Regions from separate parts of the Metabacillus sp. GQ13 genome, predicted to be linked through region 3. Evidence: riboswitches for the same ligand, from Rfam matches in the RefSeq annotation. Region 3 holds a riboswitch; each other region holds the start of a gene.
What was found. A riboswitch is a leader RNA that binds a small molecule or an ion and turns the genes downstream of it on or off. The one in region 3 is predicted to bind S-adenosylmethionine.
Positions count from the first base shown of each region.

Region 1: another riboswitch for S-adenosylmethionine. It lies ahead of AC6CHR_RS17395 (methionine ABC transporter ATP-binding protein); the one in region 3 lies ahead of mtnK (S-methyl-5-thioribose kinase).
Region 2: another riboswitch for S-adenosylmethionine. It lies ahead of AC6CHR_RS08665 (phosphoadenylyl-sulfate reductase); the one in region 3 lies ahead of mtnK (S-methyl-5-thioribose kinase).

Region 1 is NZ_JCAXET010000014.1:32,876-38,696, forward strand. It holds gene sufD (Fe-S cluster assembly protein SufD) at 1-225, opposite strand, end outside; gene sufC (Fe-S cluster assembly ATPase SufC) at 249-1,034, opposite strand; gene AC6CHR_RS17380 (YuzK family famiily protein) at 1,553-1,705, opposite strand; gene AC6CHR_RS17385 (MetQ/NlpA family ABC transporter substrate-binding protein) at 2,187-3,026, opposite strand; gene AC6CHR_RS17390 (methionine ABC transporter permease) at 3,044-3,709, opposite strand; gene AC6CHR_RS17395 (methionine ABC transporter ATP-binding protein) at 3,702-4,727, opposite strand; SAM riboswitch class I at 4,931-5,038, opposite strand; gene AC6CHR_RS17400 (O-acetylhomoserine aminocarboxypropyltransferase/cysteine synthase family protein) at 5,308-5,821, opposite strand, start outside.
Region 2 is NZ_JCAXET010000006.1:4,059-9,879, forward strand. It holds gene sat (sulfate adenylyltransferase) at 1-651, opposite strand, end outside; gene cysP (sulfate permease) at 706-1,773, opposite strand; gene AC6CHR_RS08665 (phosphoadenylyl-sulfate reductase) at 1,787-2,488, opposite strand; SAM riboswitch class I at 2,723-2,840, opposite strand; gene AC6CHR_RS08670 (alpha/beta fold hydrolase) at 3,251-4,060, opposite strand; gene AC6CHR_RS08675 (thioredoxin family protein) at 4,414-4,986, opposite strand; gene pyrE (orotate phosphoribosyltransferase) at 5,395-5,821, opposite strand, start outside.
Region 3 is NZ_JCAXET010000006.1:289,252-292,978, reverse strand. It holds gene mtnK (S-methyl-5-thioribose kinase) at 1-1,049, opposite strand, end outside; SAM riboswitch class I at 1,238-1,394, opposite strand; gene AC6CHR_RS09960 (carbon-nitrogen family hydrolase) at 1,535-2,326, opposite strand; gene AC6CHR_RS09955 (pyridoxal phosphate-dependent aminotransferase) at 2,628-3,727, shown strand, end outside.

The DNA.
Region 1 (5,821 bases), on a different contig from region 3:
ATCATCGTTCAAATCATTTAATGAATGTAATTTTTCACTAGTTACTGTGTGATTCTTAAAGTTAGTGAAATTCCATTTATCAATTTTTGTTTTATCTGGTCTTGGCATTGGAAGATCCTCAACTTTTGCAAGAGCTTGTAAGCGAAGATCCTTTAGCCAATCTGGTTCACCAAGCTGTTTTGAAAAGCTTGTGACATAGTCCTGATCGAAAGTTATCGTTTCCATACGTCTAATAGTCCCCCTTACACTTATGCTTCTTGCCCTACAGTTTCGTCTTCAATACCAAGTTCTTGTTTAATCCAGTCATAACCTTCTGCTTCTAAGCGTTGTGATAATTCAGGTCCACCGGATTTCACCACACGACCTTGCATCATAACATGTACTTTGTCTGGTGTGATGTAATTTAACAATCGTTGATAGTGAGTGATGATTAAACATCCGAACTCTTCATTTCGCATTTTATTAATACCTTTTGCAACCACTTTTAATGCATCGATATCAAGACCAGAATCAATTTCATCAAGAATAGCAATTTTTGGTGAAATCATCATTAATTGTAGGATTTCATTACGTTTTTTCTCTCCGCCTGAGAAACCTTCATTTAAATAACGTTGTGCCATATCTGGATCCATATCTAACTCTTCCATATTGCCATCCATTTTACGGATGAATTTCATTAATGAAATTTCTTCGCCTTCTTCACGACGAGCATTAATTGAAGATCGCAAGAAATCAGCATTTGTAACACCACTAATTTCACTTGGGTATTGCATGGCTAAAAATAGACCTGCACGTGCACGTTCATCTACTTCCATTTCCAATACATCTTTACCATCTAATGTAATACTACCTTGTGTTACTTCATATTTTGGGTGACCCATGATCGCTGATGACAACGTAGATTTACCCGTACCATTTGGTCCCATAATTGCATGGAACTCTCCACCATTTATTTCGAGATTTACACCTTTAAGTATTTCTTTTCCTTCAATTTCTACGTGTAAATCCTTAATGATTAATGTAGAACCTGCCATAACTATACCTCCATAATATATAAAGTTTACTAATTCTCATTTTATTCTCATTCTAATCTTATAACAAATGAAAAGTGAACACAACCTTTAAGAGTTAACCTCGAAATATGTCGAGGTATGAAGGGAACAATTCACCTGGCCTCTAATACCTATACTTTAATTTTTAAATTCAACATCAACCACAATATACGCATTGATAAAACGATCATTTATTTTCAATAACTACTTTCCTCTTCGAATTAGTTTTCACCTACAAGTAAAAAACATTCTCTATAAGTGAACAAACTCTTGGGAATGTATATCATGATCTTTTTAATAGTTGTTTTTAGATATAGTATTTTTGATCCTCGAGTCTCTTGAATAGCATAATACAAGGCTGTTTTTGCAAATATTTGATGTTTTCCGTACAAAGTACTAATGTACACGTTTTAACTATATCTTAGTGCTCTTTTCGAGCCTAATGCAAAGAAGAACCAGTTCAAAGTGAGCTGGTTCTTTCTTTGTATTACTATATTCGTTTATTTTTTCATTCTTCTTTCAATTTCTGCATAAATTAATTGACTCTTACGATAATCCTTTTCACGGTTCATTTCTACATCCATTCTTTTTTCATGATTCTGTGCATATTCTTCATACCCCATACCATGTGAATGATGCATAGCTTTTTCCATCTCAGTTGTGTAGTTGATCTCAATTGTTTCCTGATTCGAGTGAATAATGAACCAATCCCTTCAACTTTTTTTACTACGTTTAAAAGTTTATCAAGAATTTTCTAATAACTCAAAGTGCGTCAGATTATGTGACAAAAGCTAATGCTCCATAATCATTTGCCTGACAAAAATAGCACATATATATTGTACATTTACTCGATATCACTCAAGAATACTCAATATCATATTATTAAACCTACAATTTAATGAAATTTACAGGGGATTTTGTAAGGATTAAGAAGATCAGATTATCTAACAAACTAAATTGAGGATTTTACACTTTTAATTTGCCTACTATTCAAATCATGTTCAAATTAGATTTTCGGATATTCTCTCTATATTATCTTTCATCCCTCGATCTTGAACACAATCTTAGCCAATAAAAGAGGTTCTATAAAAACAAAAAAACTGACACTAAAACAATAGTGTCAGCCTTACGAATCTATTCCACTTCAGTAACAGCAGGAATTACCGATCCTTGATATTCTGTTTTAATAAAGTCTTGAATTTCTTTGGATTTTAATACCTCAACTAACTTTTTAACATTTTCGCTGTTTTCATCTTCTTTTCTTACTACAATTAAGTTTGATGGTACGACATCACTTCCTTCGAAAGCTACACCGTCTTCCTCAACATTAAGTTTGCCTTCTAAAGCATAATTTGCGTTTATCGCAACTGCGTCCCCTTCTCCATTTTCAAATGAAGTAGCAAGAAGCTTAGCTTCAATCAAAGTAGAAAAATCTAATTTTTTTGGATTTTCTACGATATCTTCTACCCTGGCATTTTGGCCTACGCCCTCTTTAAGTTTAATCAAACCAGCCTTTTCGAAGATCGGAAGGATACGTCCATGATCACTATACGAATTACTCATGATAACTTGTGCACCTTCTGGAAGATCATCAAGACTATTGTATTCCTTGGAATAAATTCCGATCGGTTCTTTATGAATCTCACCAATGCTAACAAAATCGTACTCATTTTTCTCTATTTCTAGCTCTAAGTATCCTGGTGTTTGGAAATAGTTTGCATCAATATCTTTTTCTTTTAGTGCAATGTTTGGAAGGACATAATCTTGGAATACTTCTACTTTAAGCTCAATACCTTCCTCAGCCAAAAGCGGCTTTGCTTCTTCTAATATTTGCGCATGTGGGATAGCAGATGCGCCAACAGTTAGTGTGTTTTTGTTTTCTTCTGTACCTTCTTCACTGCTATTGCCCCCACCACATGCAGTTAGTGCTAACAATAAAACAGTCACTAAAATGAAACCTAGTTTTTTATTCATTACAATTCCTCCTATTTTTATCGTTTATCAATTCTTTTGGTTAGAAGATCGCCAATAGCTTGGATAATAAACACAAGTATTAAGATGGCTATAGTTGCAACCAGTGTTAATAGTGTATTACCACCCTGAAAACCCTCTAGGTAAGCAAAGTTTCCTAATCCACCTGCACCTATAACGCCTGCCATTGCTGTATACCCAATAAGAGCAATAGCTGTGACAGTAATCCCTGAAATTAATGCTGGTAGAGCTTCTGGAATCAAGACTTTAAAGATGATTTCAAAATTTGATGCACCCATTGAATGAGATGCTTCGATGACACCTTTATCAATTTCTCGAAGCGCAATTTCAACCATTCTAGCATAAAAGGGTGCTGCTCCAATAATTAAGGCGGGCAAGGCAGCATTAGCGCCTAAAATGGTATCCATTAACAACTTAGTAAAAGGAATAAGTAAGACGATTAAGATAATAAATGGGATAGAGCGAAACACGTTCACAATCGCACCAACTATCGTGTGAATCCATCGATTTTCCCACATCCCAGCTTTTCCGGTTAAAAACAACAGTAATCCTAATATCATCCCCAGAATAAATGTTAGGGCAACAGAGATCAGTGTCATATAAATGGTTTCTTGTGTTGCAGTCATCAGTTTTTCCCATTTTAGTAATTCATACCACTCACTCATTAACAATCACCTCCACACCTATCTTGTTGGACTTAATGAACGTAATTGCATTCTCAATTACATCTTGCTCACCCTTTAAATGAATAAACAAAGTTCCATAAGCACCATTTTGTGTTTGAGAGATTTTCCCCTGCAATATATTTATATCCAAGTCATAATGACGGATCAGGTTTGTTATAAGTGGCTGTTCCGTTGAATCCCCTACAAAGGTAAGTTGAATAATTTGTCCTTCAGGGTGATGGTTGACAAGATTTTTAATCGTATCAAATGTCTCTTCAGGTTCTGTTACTTGCTTCATAAACCTCTTAGTAATCTGTTCCTTTGGATTTTTGAAGAGTTCTAGGACCTCGCCTTGCTCGACGATCTTTCCTTCTTCAATCACCGCCACTCGATTACATATTTTTCGAATCACATGCATTTCGTGTGTAATAAGGACAATTGTTAATCCCAGTCTTTTGTTTATATCTACAAGTAAGTCTAGAATGGAATCTGTTGTCTGTGGGTCTAGCGCTGAGGTTGCTTCATCGCATAATAAGACTTGTGGATTATTTGCCAATGCCCTTGCAATTCCAACACGTTGCTTTTGACCACCACTTAATTGGGATGGGAAAGCATCCTCACGACCTTCAAGACCAACTAGTCGGATTAGTTCATTTACTCGTCTAATCCGTTCAGGTTTTTTTACACCTGCAATTTCTAATGGGAACGCAATGTTATCTTGAACAGAACGTGACCATAGTAAATTAAAATGCTGAAAAATCATACTAATTCCTAATCGAGCTTTTCTTAATTTCGAGCCACGAATCTCGTCAATTTGACTTCCAGCAACATTAATTCTACCACTAGTTGGTTTTTCTAACCCATTTAACAAACGAATTAGTGAACTTTTCCCAGCCCCACTATATCCAATAATCCCGAAAATTTCACCTTTATCTATTTGCAAATTCACATTATTAACAGCCGTTACATTGCCCGTTTTTGTTTCATAAACTTTATTAACGCCCTCTAATCTAATCAAGTTGTCACCTACTTTCAGTTTTTTATGTCTTTGGATAATCTCACTAATCCTTTTTTTCTATAATAAGTTTGTTAGTAGGATTGTTGTTTTTCTTATATAGAATTTGGATTGAAGAGTTCGTCTAGAAATCATTGTTAGAAAAGTTCCAGCTAAAAACAAAAACCCTTCTGCAACATGAGCAGAAAGGCGCAAAAATGTCCTTTCTCTCATCTCCCAAAGCTATACAGCTTTGCGTGAATTGGCACCATTTCAACACTGTTGATGGTTGCCGGGCTTCAAAGGGCACTTCCCTCCACCTCTCTTGATAAGAGAACAACTATATAATTAAAGTTTACTATTTTACAAGTCAGACTTAAGTACGAATGTGATTGTATCACGATATTTAAAATCATGTCAATTAATTCAAAAGCTAATAATTATTTTTTAGTATAATTTTTCTTGATTTTATTATTCACTTTACTATGCATATAGACAAAAAAAGTGAGATGACTTTGTAAAGTCACCCCAGTTTATCCGAAGAAATCATTTTTACATCTGGTTGTATTGGAAATTTAAGATTTAAGTAACTTTACATACTGTATTAAGAATGAACCTGTTCAGTTCCCTTTACCCCAGTTGCTTTGTAAATTGCTTGATCTAGATCTTCGATAATATCTTGGATGTGCTCAATTCCAACCGATAAGCGAATTAAATCTTCAGTGACTCCTGATCTTTTTAATCCTTCCGCACTTAATTGCTGATGGGTTGTACTTGCCGGATGAATAATTAGGCTCTTTGCATCCCCAACATTCGCAACATGTGACCAAAGCTGTACATTGTTAATCAAAGATGCTCCAGCTTCGCGACCACCCTTTATTCCAAAGACGATGACTGAACCGGCTCCATTTGGTAAGTATTTATCTGCTAAGACTTTATCAGGATTATCTGATTGTTCGGGATATAGAACCCATTCAATGGCTGGGTGATTTTCCAAATAATCAACCATTTTTCTCGCATTTGCAATATGCTCCTTCATACGAACATGAAGCGTTTCTAAACCAAGAGTGAATTGAAATGCATTATAGGGACTAAGTGCAGGACCTAAATCACGTAAT
Region 2 (5,821 bases), 280 kb from region 3:
CGTTTCACCAACAAGTGGATTTAAAAATAGTCCATCAACCGTTTCTAAGGCTGTTTTTTGGATATATTCATGTGCACGATGTACAGGATTACGAGTTTGGAAACCAACAATTGTTTTCCAATTTAATTCAGCAAATTTTGCTCTAGACTCTTTAGGATCTAAGTAATATTCCGCAAACTTCTTTTCTGGTCGTTTGACGAGTGTGACTTTTCCACCAACATAGACATCGCCACGTTCAAACATCTTTTTAACACCTGGATGTTCTAATTCATCAGTACGATACACATTAACTGCTTCTTTTGGTTTATCTGGTGAATAAATGTCAGATACAATAATCGTACCATATGTAACTTCGTCGGCTACAAGGCGAACCTCCTCACCAATAGATAACGTTGCCGCTTTATCTTCTGAAACTGGTAGCGTGATTGGAATACTCCACACTGACCCGTTTTTTAATTTCATATTTTCTACTACAGATTGATAATCCTCTTGCGTAAAGAAACCTTCAATGGGGCTATATGCACCTATTGCAATTAACTCTAAGTCACTTAATGCAGTACCATCCAATTCAATTTCCTTTTGAATATTTGTTACATCAGTACCTAATGATAATCTTTGTATTAATGTTCCTCCGTGTGGTAATAAGCTCATGATTAAAAATCCTCCAATTCATATAATTACAATTTATTTCAACAGAGATTAAAACTAAATCCCTCCGCCCTCGTGATGAACAGTCCGTTTCTCTTGTTTAGTTGCCTTCATTAAATTAAGTGCTCCAATGGTTGCAAGTAATAGACTTGCTAAAACAACGATCGAATATAGATCACTTTCAATAAATAATTTCACTAAGAAATAAGACATAGTTAACGATATAAGGGGTGAAATCACCCAAATTGTTAACATGTTTTTTACAATCTTTTGTTGAAATATATTACTACCAGATTTGGCTATTCCTATACCTAATATAGATGAGGTTGTTATTTGCGTAAGTGGCACAGGAATTCCAAAAACGGATGCAATGGTAACCAGCGTCGCACCTGTCCCTGATATAAGTATTCCTTCGATTTTAGAAAAACTTGTTATTTTCTTACCATTTGTTTCTAGAACCCTCCGACCAAGTAGCAAAGCGCCTATGGCAACAAATGCACCACCAATCAAAGTCCCCTTCGAAACTGAGAGAATTTGAGCACTAACTAAAGGTCCTACTGCATTTGCTACATTATTCATTCCTGCAGAAAACGCTTCAAAAAAGCCAGCGAAAATGAGAAGGTACGTAATCACTTTTCCATCAAATGAATACTTTTCCGTTAACTTAAAATAATGGAGGCATTTTATGAATAGAAACGCAATGCCAAACGCAACGATTGGTACCAATATCCAAAACATCACAATCGATAATAATTTGTCTACAAATAACATTTTATAGGCAATTCCTACACCTACAACTGCACCTACCGTAACCTCACTAGTTGAAAGAGGTATACCTAATATATTCGCTAAAAAAAGTGAAAAAGTTGCTGAGAAGAGGATGATAATAACAATTTTTATTGAGATAAGTGACGTTGGAATGATTCCAGAACTAATCGTTTTAACAACTTCTCCTCCACCAATTACTGCACCTAAAATAACACCAATTGCACAGATGATAAGAGCATTCCTTGGTCGTAATATTGCTCCGGCACCATATGCAACTCCCATGGAAGCTGCTGCACCACTGGCCCCAATATTCATCGCAAAAAAGATGCTGATACCTATTGCGATAATCTCTAACATCTATTACTCCCCCTTATTGATGGAGGCCACATTCTGTTTTCATTTGCCCAGTCCATCTGCCAGATCTTAAATCATTTTCATTAAAAGCAGGTTTTGTGCAATGAAAACAACCAATGCTCGGATATCCTCTGTCATGTAAAGGATTGTAGATTAAGTCATTTTTATGAACGTATCTCCAAACATCTTTCCACGTCCAATGAATTAGCGGGCAAACCTTTACTGAATGAAAGCGTTCATCCTTGTTGATATAGTTAACGTGTTTTCTTGTTTCAGATTGTTCACGTCTTAGCCCAGAGATCCAGGCAGTGGAACCTTGTAGTGTTTCAGTTAATGGAACTATTTTTCGGATATCACAACATTTATTTGGTGCAGTTTCCCAAAGCTTATCACCATATAATTCAGCTTGCTCTTCTAATGTAAGCTTAGGTTTCTTTAATTGAATATTAAGTGATGGATATTTTTCCTTCACCTTATCGATTAGCTCATAGGTTTCTTTAAAATGAACATCAGTATCCAGAAACACAATTTTTGCGTTAGGTTTTACTATGGCTATTAAATCAATCAAGACAATACCTTCAATTCCAAAACTACATGCATAGACAACTTCTTCACCGTAGTGTTCATATGCCCAATGGATAACATTTAATGCTCCTTTATACGTCTCATCTTCAATAAAATCTTCGCTCACTTCTGACCAATTCTCATAAGTTAGCAAACCATTCACCTCTTTCTCACACTATCTTACTTGGTTTTAAAAACCATTTATTCACACGTTAATAGTCGGGATTAATGGTGCAACCAACCATTATACGATGAATTTAGCAAATAATACTCTGTTTCAGATGATTTAGCCAGACACTATTTTTCTATAAAGCTTCTTTTTGATGCATTTTTATGTGTTAAATAGAGAAAAGCCCACCATAACAGGAAGACTTTTAAGGATGATCTACCCTTATCTTCCAAATTGGTATCAGTTTAGATTTGGCTGGAATTAGCACCTTACATCTTACTTCTTGCAGGTTGCTGGGCTTCAAAGGACCAGATCCCTTCACCACTCTTGATAAGAAATATGTTATTGTTTCTAAATTTTAACACAATTCTTTCAAATGTCAACCCGAGTTTATTGATCGGAATAATAATATTATCTATTTACGTGAAAGTTAATTGTACGTTGGTTTTTATCTTCGGAAAGACCAATTATTAACCAATAAGTTTCTTTTCATCATATATATATACAAAGAACACACAAAGGGTGTTCTTTCGCACATATAAAATATCGCAATATGTTGAAATCCTTTTCGCAATGTAAGTTCCAGTAGATATAATATTACAGTGACGAGTATGATTTAATCTTCTAGTCTTACAAACTTACAAAATCAATTCCAGAAATATCTCTATTTAGAACTGTTTCGAATTAATAACTGACTTTCTTATTTGAAATTCTTTTAATAAGGGATAAAAACAATTAAGTACATACTTATTTAAAAAAGCGCGTTAGCTCCAAATTTAATTTTTCTTTTTCACTAAAAAACAAACCATGTCCGCTAAATTTAAACGGAATGAGTTTAGATCCTCTAATTCCTGCATGCATCAACTCAGCAAAAACGTAAGGACACACCTTATCTTTTACTCCATGGAAAATTCCGGTGGGTACATTAATTTTTTCTAAATCTTTCCTTAGATCTTCATCGCGTAAAGAAACAAGACTCATTGCCGTTGCATATCCAGAAGCTTCGTTTCCTAATCCATTGAACCAATTCTTAAAGTTCTCAGATACAAAAAGAGCAAAAAAGCTATCTCCAAAATCACTAATCATTTTAGGTCGATCATTAAACGTATCTTCAATGAGTTTATTAACCTCTTCCTTTGTTTTTCCAAACGGATAATTTGGGCGATGCGTAAATACCGGTGCTGCTGCACCTAAGAGAGCTAGCTTTGCAACCTTATATCCCTCATGTCTTGCCATAAATCTTATCGCTATTCCTCCCCCCATAGAATGTGAGACAAGTAATACATTTTCTAGTCTAAGGGTATCGATCACTATTCGAATATCATCTGCTAGTCGATTATATGTGTAGCTACCAGAGGGTCGGTCTGACTTTCCATAACCACGAAAATCAATTCCAATACAACGATAACCCAATTTAAGAAAATGATTAAATTGATACTCGAACATTTTATGATTGACAGGCCAACCATGTAAAAAAAGAATTGTTTTTCCCTCACCAGGATTAATATCTTCAACAAATATATTGACATTCTGTTCAACTGTAATGTAGTAGCCCATTTAACTCCTCCTCGCATTACCTTTTCTTTAGCTTATAGAGGATGCCATTTATTTAGACTCTTTTTGGTAAACTTTAAGAACCACATCAAAGTTTGTCAAAAACAAAAAAACAGTGTGCTTCCAAAAGGAAACCACCGCTTTATTGTTCTTATAATAGCATATAGCTTTATTATCTATCTTTTTGGCCTCGTTTCTAAAAGGAGAGCACGACTATTCGCCATATATGTAAAGAAGTACTATTAGGAAAAATCTTTGCGAAAACAGCCTTCTTTATATGTAAATCCGATTTATAACTTAGCTTAATATTGAAAACCTACGAAAGAACACTTTGTGTTGAAGTAAAGAATCAAAGATTATTGGTGATGAAGATCGTTCTTTTTAAGAACTGAAATAATACTGTAGGAAATAGTCTCCCAAATAGACTCGTCATTTAAATAGGAGTTTCTAAGCTTACTATACATCTCCTTCTGCTTATCCTTAAAATCTAGAGAATCATTAGAAGGTAAAGAATTCCGTTCACTCTCAACTAATTTCTGTAGCTTTTGCGCTCTCGGACCCCATACAGCCATTTCTTGTCCATTTTGATCGATAAAGATAAAGATCGGTATTGATCGAGCTGTTTCATTCGTTAAATATTTGTCCATTAGCTCTAGGTTTTGATCTCTAAGTAAAAAACGAACCTGCATGCTGGCTGCTTCAGCGATTCTTAATAAAATCGGATTATTTACTAGTGCATCCCCACACCAATCTTCTGTGAGAACAACTACCCTGAGCTTCTTCCCTTGAATTTTCTCTAAAAAGGCGACATCATCCTCATTTAATGTAAAACGGTCGTAAATTGAGAGGATTTCTTCCTTATTTACACTCATCTGATCTGTATACTGTTCAAATGTAAGCCCTTTAAAAAACCAATCTTCTAAATTCACATTTATCACCTCGACATCAAATTAGCATTTTATTCGCATGATTGCGAGAAAATTGCTTCGTTTAAACTCATTAACCTAGTTTCATCTTTAATACTATACTATATATGAACGATAGAACTATTTATATTCTGTTTTATCATTTTATTGCTGCATTGTCACTTAAATAATAAAAATATTCAAAAAAAATATATATTAAACATACAACTGAAGGTCCCAAAATTAAGGACCCTTAGTTTTGGGCTTATGTCTTTTCAAAAAAATTTTTTCTGATGATGAGGATTATTATCATAAGAATATCTTTGCTAAAGCTGAAATTTGTTAGTGCCTCATTACATTCTTTGCAAAAATGGTCATTATCGACAATAAAAAAAGTCACTATGAACGATGACTTTTTCTACGTGGTACTATTTAGTTCTCCAACCAAGCTTCGGATGTAGGATTTTCTCTCCACATTTTTAACCTAGTAAGATCTTGTTTACTTACATATCCTTCGTGAACTGCAACTTCTAATAATGAATCATAATCGCATAGTGACTTCGCTTCTACGTTTGCTTGTAGTAGTTGTTCATTTCCTACAGCTAGTCCATAAGAAAATATTGAGACAATTCCAAGTACTTCACAGCCTTCAGCACGTAGAGCTTCAACAGCTGTAATGGCACTTCCTCCGGTTGAAATTAGATCCTCAATCACAACAATTTTCTGGTTGCGTTTCACTTGTCCCTCGATTTGGTTCCCTTTACCATGTCCTTTTGCTTTACTACGAACATAGCACATTGGTAAATTTAATCTATCACTCACCCAAGCAGCATGTGGAATTCCAGCTGTTGCTGTCCCT
Region 3 (3,727 bases):
TCTGCTACGTGTGCTAGGCCGATAGTGCGGCGAATAATTTCACAGCCTGCAAAGCCCACAGCATCTTCAAAAATTTCTGATAATACATGTTCTAAATAGCCATCTGTTTTAGTGAATAGTTCAGAAGCGTCGTTTTTCCAAGCATGTGAGAATTCTCCTACAAAGACGCCCCATGTCTTTTCGATATGTTGAAATAAAATTTCTTGTTTATCTTCATCTCGTGAAATAGCATTTAGTAGAAAATTACCAAATACCTGACCAACGTCGAATCCAATTGGTCCAAAGTACGCAAATTCAGGGTCAATAACTTTCGTTTCATCATTATCTGCAAAGATACTACCTGTATGTAGATCACCATGTACAAGCGCTTCGGCCTTGGTTAAGAATTTTTGCTTTAGTTTGGCAACTTCTAACTTTAATAGTTGGTCCTCCCAGATTACTTCGACATTTTGTTGAAGTTCTGGTTCGTAATCATTTGTATCGTGATTAAAGAATGGATCAGTGAAAATAAGATCCTCAGTAATCTTACAAAGATCTGGATTTGAAAATTGTTTTACTAATGACTTTTTGAAATGTTGATTAACCGCATAGTCTGATGTGTAAAATAAAGTCTTTGCAAGAAACTCACCAATATGTGTTGATAATAGAGGTAGTTCCAATCCATCGATAAGTGCTGCACGGGCGATTTGCAAATGTGACAAGTCTTCCATAATAGTAATGGCTAACTGTTCATCCGCATAATAAACCTTGGGTACAAATTGTGGGACAAATTCACTTTGCTTTAAAAGTGCATGTGCTTCAATACGGGCACGATCTAAAGTTAACGGCCAGCTTTCTCCAACAACTTTTGCATAAGGTAATGCTTGTTTTAGGATTAACCCTTCATTCGTTTCACTATCAGTAATTTTAAAAACGAGATTTAAATTCCCATCACCAATTTCCTTACAAGTAAGTGGGCTATTTTCATTAAATATCTGTAGACGCTTTACTAGATTAATTGCTTCACTTTCTGTTAATGGTTTATAGATAGAAGATTCTTTGGCACACATACTATTACCTCCAAGAAGTTAATTATTAGACTCATTTTCAAACTTAAAAATCGAATAATGATAGGTCAAAGGAGTAGAATTTCAGTTAGAAAATACCTTTGACATTGAAATAGGTAGTAAGTAATTTAAAGTAATAGAGAAAAAGCCTCTTTCTAGTTTGAAAGAGGCTTGAAGGCGTTGCTTCGCACCTCTCATCTGTCAGAAAGAATACTTTCTGATGGAATTAGCACCGTGCCCTATTGGAAAGTTTCCAAAGTGAAAATGTTTCACTCCATTAATAAATGGTAGTTTGGTCGGTTGCTGCGGCGTCATTGGGCCAGTCCCTCTGCCAACTCTTGATAAGAGATCAATATTATTAAACACTAACTTTAGTAATGTTTAATGATTATGTTAATTCGAATAGTTAGATTTTTAAATAAATAAAACGCTTGATTAGCATATTACCAATAATGAATTAAATTTGTCAATAGTTACTCGGGAAAAACTTAGTAAAAATCAGGGCGGCGATCTTCAAAAATTGGAATTTGACTACGAACTTTTTTGACTGTATCTATTTCGATAGTTGCAGATATGGAACCTTCATGTTCATCAGCCTCAGCTAAAACAGTACCCCAAGGATCAATAATCATAGAGTGACCAGCAAATTCGTTATTAGGGTCCGTTCCTGCTCTATTGCATGCTATTACATAACATTGGTTTTCAATTGCTCGACTCAAAAGCAGGGTTCTCCAATGATTTAAACGAGGTGCAGGCCATTCGGCGACAACAAATAGTACTTCCGCACCAAGAGTAGTGTGGGCGCGAATCCATTCAGGAAAGCGAATGTCGTAACATATAACTCCTGCGCTTTTTATCCCATTTAGTTCGAATAGACCTTTTTCTGTCCCGGAAGTTAAATAATGATGCTCATTCATCAATTTAAATAAATGTAGTTTACTATATTCATGAACGAATTCACCTTTGTCATTAAATATATACATCGTGTTAGTTACGTTATTTTGAATGCTTTTAGCTACCGAACCACCAACAATATTAACACGATATTTCTTTGCTAACATACTAAGGAAGTGCTGTGTTACTATTCCGCCTTCATCTGCAATTTTATTTAATCGTGTTAGGTCATAACCTGTAGTCCACAGTTCTGGGAGTACGATAATCGCTGACTTACTTATTTCAATTGCTAGAGCAACTTTCTCCTCTACTTGTTGATAATTAAACTGTGGATCACCATATTTAATATCGAGTTGTATACATGTTATAACGGGTTTCTTTTGCATTTAAATCACACCTTTATGATAAATAGTGGTTTCAACTAAATGAGTTAGTAATTTATTGTTAGTCAATTCAATGTTTCATTGTTGGAAACGTATATACGTCAATAGAAGAGTTCTTGATTCACATTTTGTTATAATGACAAAGATAGACTCAAACTTTTCGATAATTCCTAATATATACAACTTTTGCTTAGTAAAAGCAACAAACTTTTCTTAATCATTAAAAAAATCTTTACAAGTTGATTTTTACACGATATTATTTGTGACTAGAATTTCAAGAATTTATTGAGTAGGTGTTAAAATGATGAAAGTCTTTGAACAATCGAAATTATTAAAAACATTACCAGAACAATTTTTCGCAAATCTTGTTACGAAGGTTAATAAAATTGTTGATCAAGGTTATGATGTAATCAATTTGGGTCAAGGTAATCCAGATCAGCCAACACCAAAACATATTGTAGATGCCATGCAAAAGGCAGTAGAAAATCCTGAGTTTCATAAATATTCTCCTTTTAGGGGACAATTGTTCTTGAAGGAAGCAATTGCATCCTTTTACAAAAGGGAATATAACGTTCAAATCGATCCTACAACAGAAGTAGCAATTCTTTTTGGAGGGAAGGCCGGGCTAGTTGAAGTACCTCAATGTTTATTAGATCCCGGCGACACGGTGCTTGTCCCTGACCCTGGTTATCCAGATTATTGGTCAGGTGTAGAACTTGCCCGTGCAAAAATGGAAATGATGCCACTATTGAGTGAGAATCAATTTTTACCTAATTATCGCTTAATATCAGAAAGAGTAGCTGAAAAAGCGAAGCTAATGTTTTTAAATTACCCGAATAATCCTACTGGTGCAGTAGCAACAGCTGAATTTTTTGAGGAAACAGTGGAATATGCAAAAAAACATGATATTTGTGTTGTTCATGATTTTGCATATGGTGCAATTGGCTTTGATGGTAAACGCCCATTAAGTTATCTACAGACAAAGGGAGCAAAAGAAACTGGGATCGAACTTTATACGTTTTCGAAATCCTATAATATGGCAGGATGGAGAATTGGTTTTGCTGTTGGTAATCCCTCTGTGGTTGAGGCTATTAATCTATTGCAAGACCATATGTATGTGAGTGTATTCAGTGCTATCCAAGAAGCAGCAGCACATGCTTTATTAAGTCCGCAAACATGTGTTGAGGATTTAAACAAGTTGTATGAATCTCGAAGAAATGTATTGATACATGCCTTCCAGGAAATTGGCTGGAATGTAACAGCTCCCTCTGGTTCTTTTTTCGCCTGGCTTAAAGTACCAGGCCAATTTTCATCTTCAGTAGCTTTTTCAGATTACCTTTTAGAAAAGGCTCATGTTGTTGTAGCACCAGGAATTGGATTTGGGGAATATGGAGAAGGCTATGT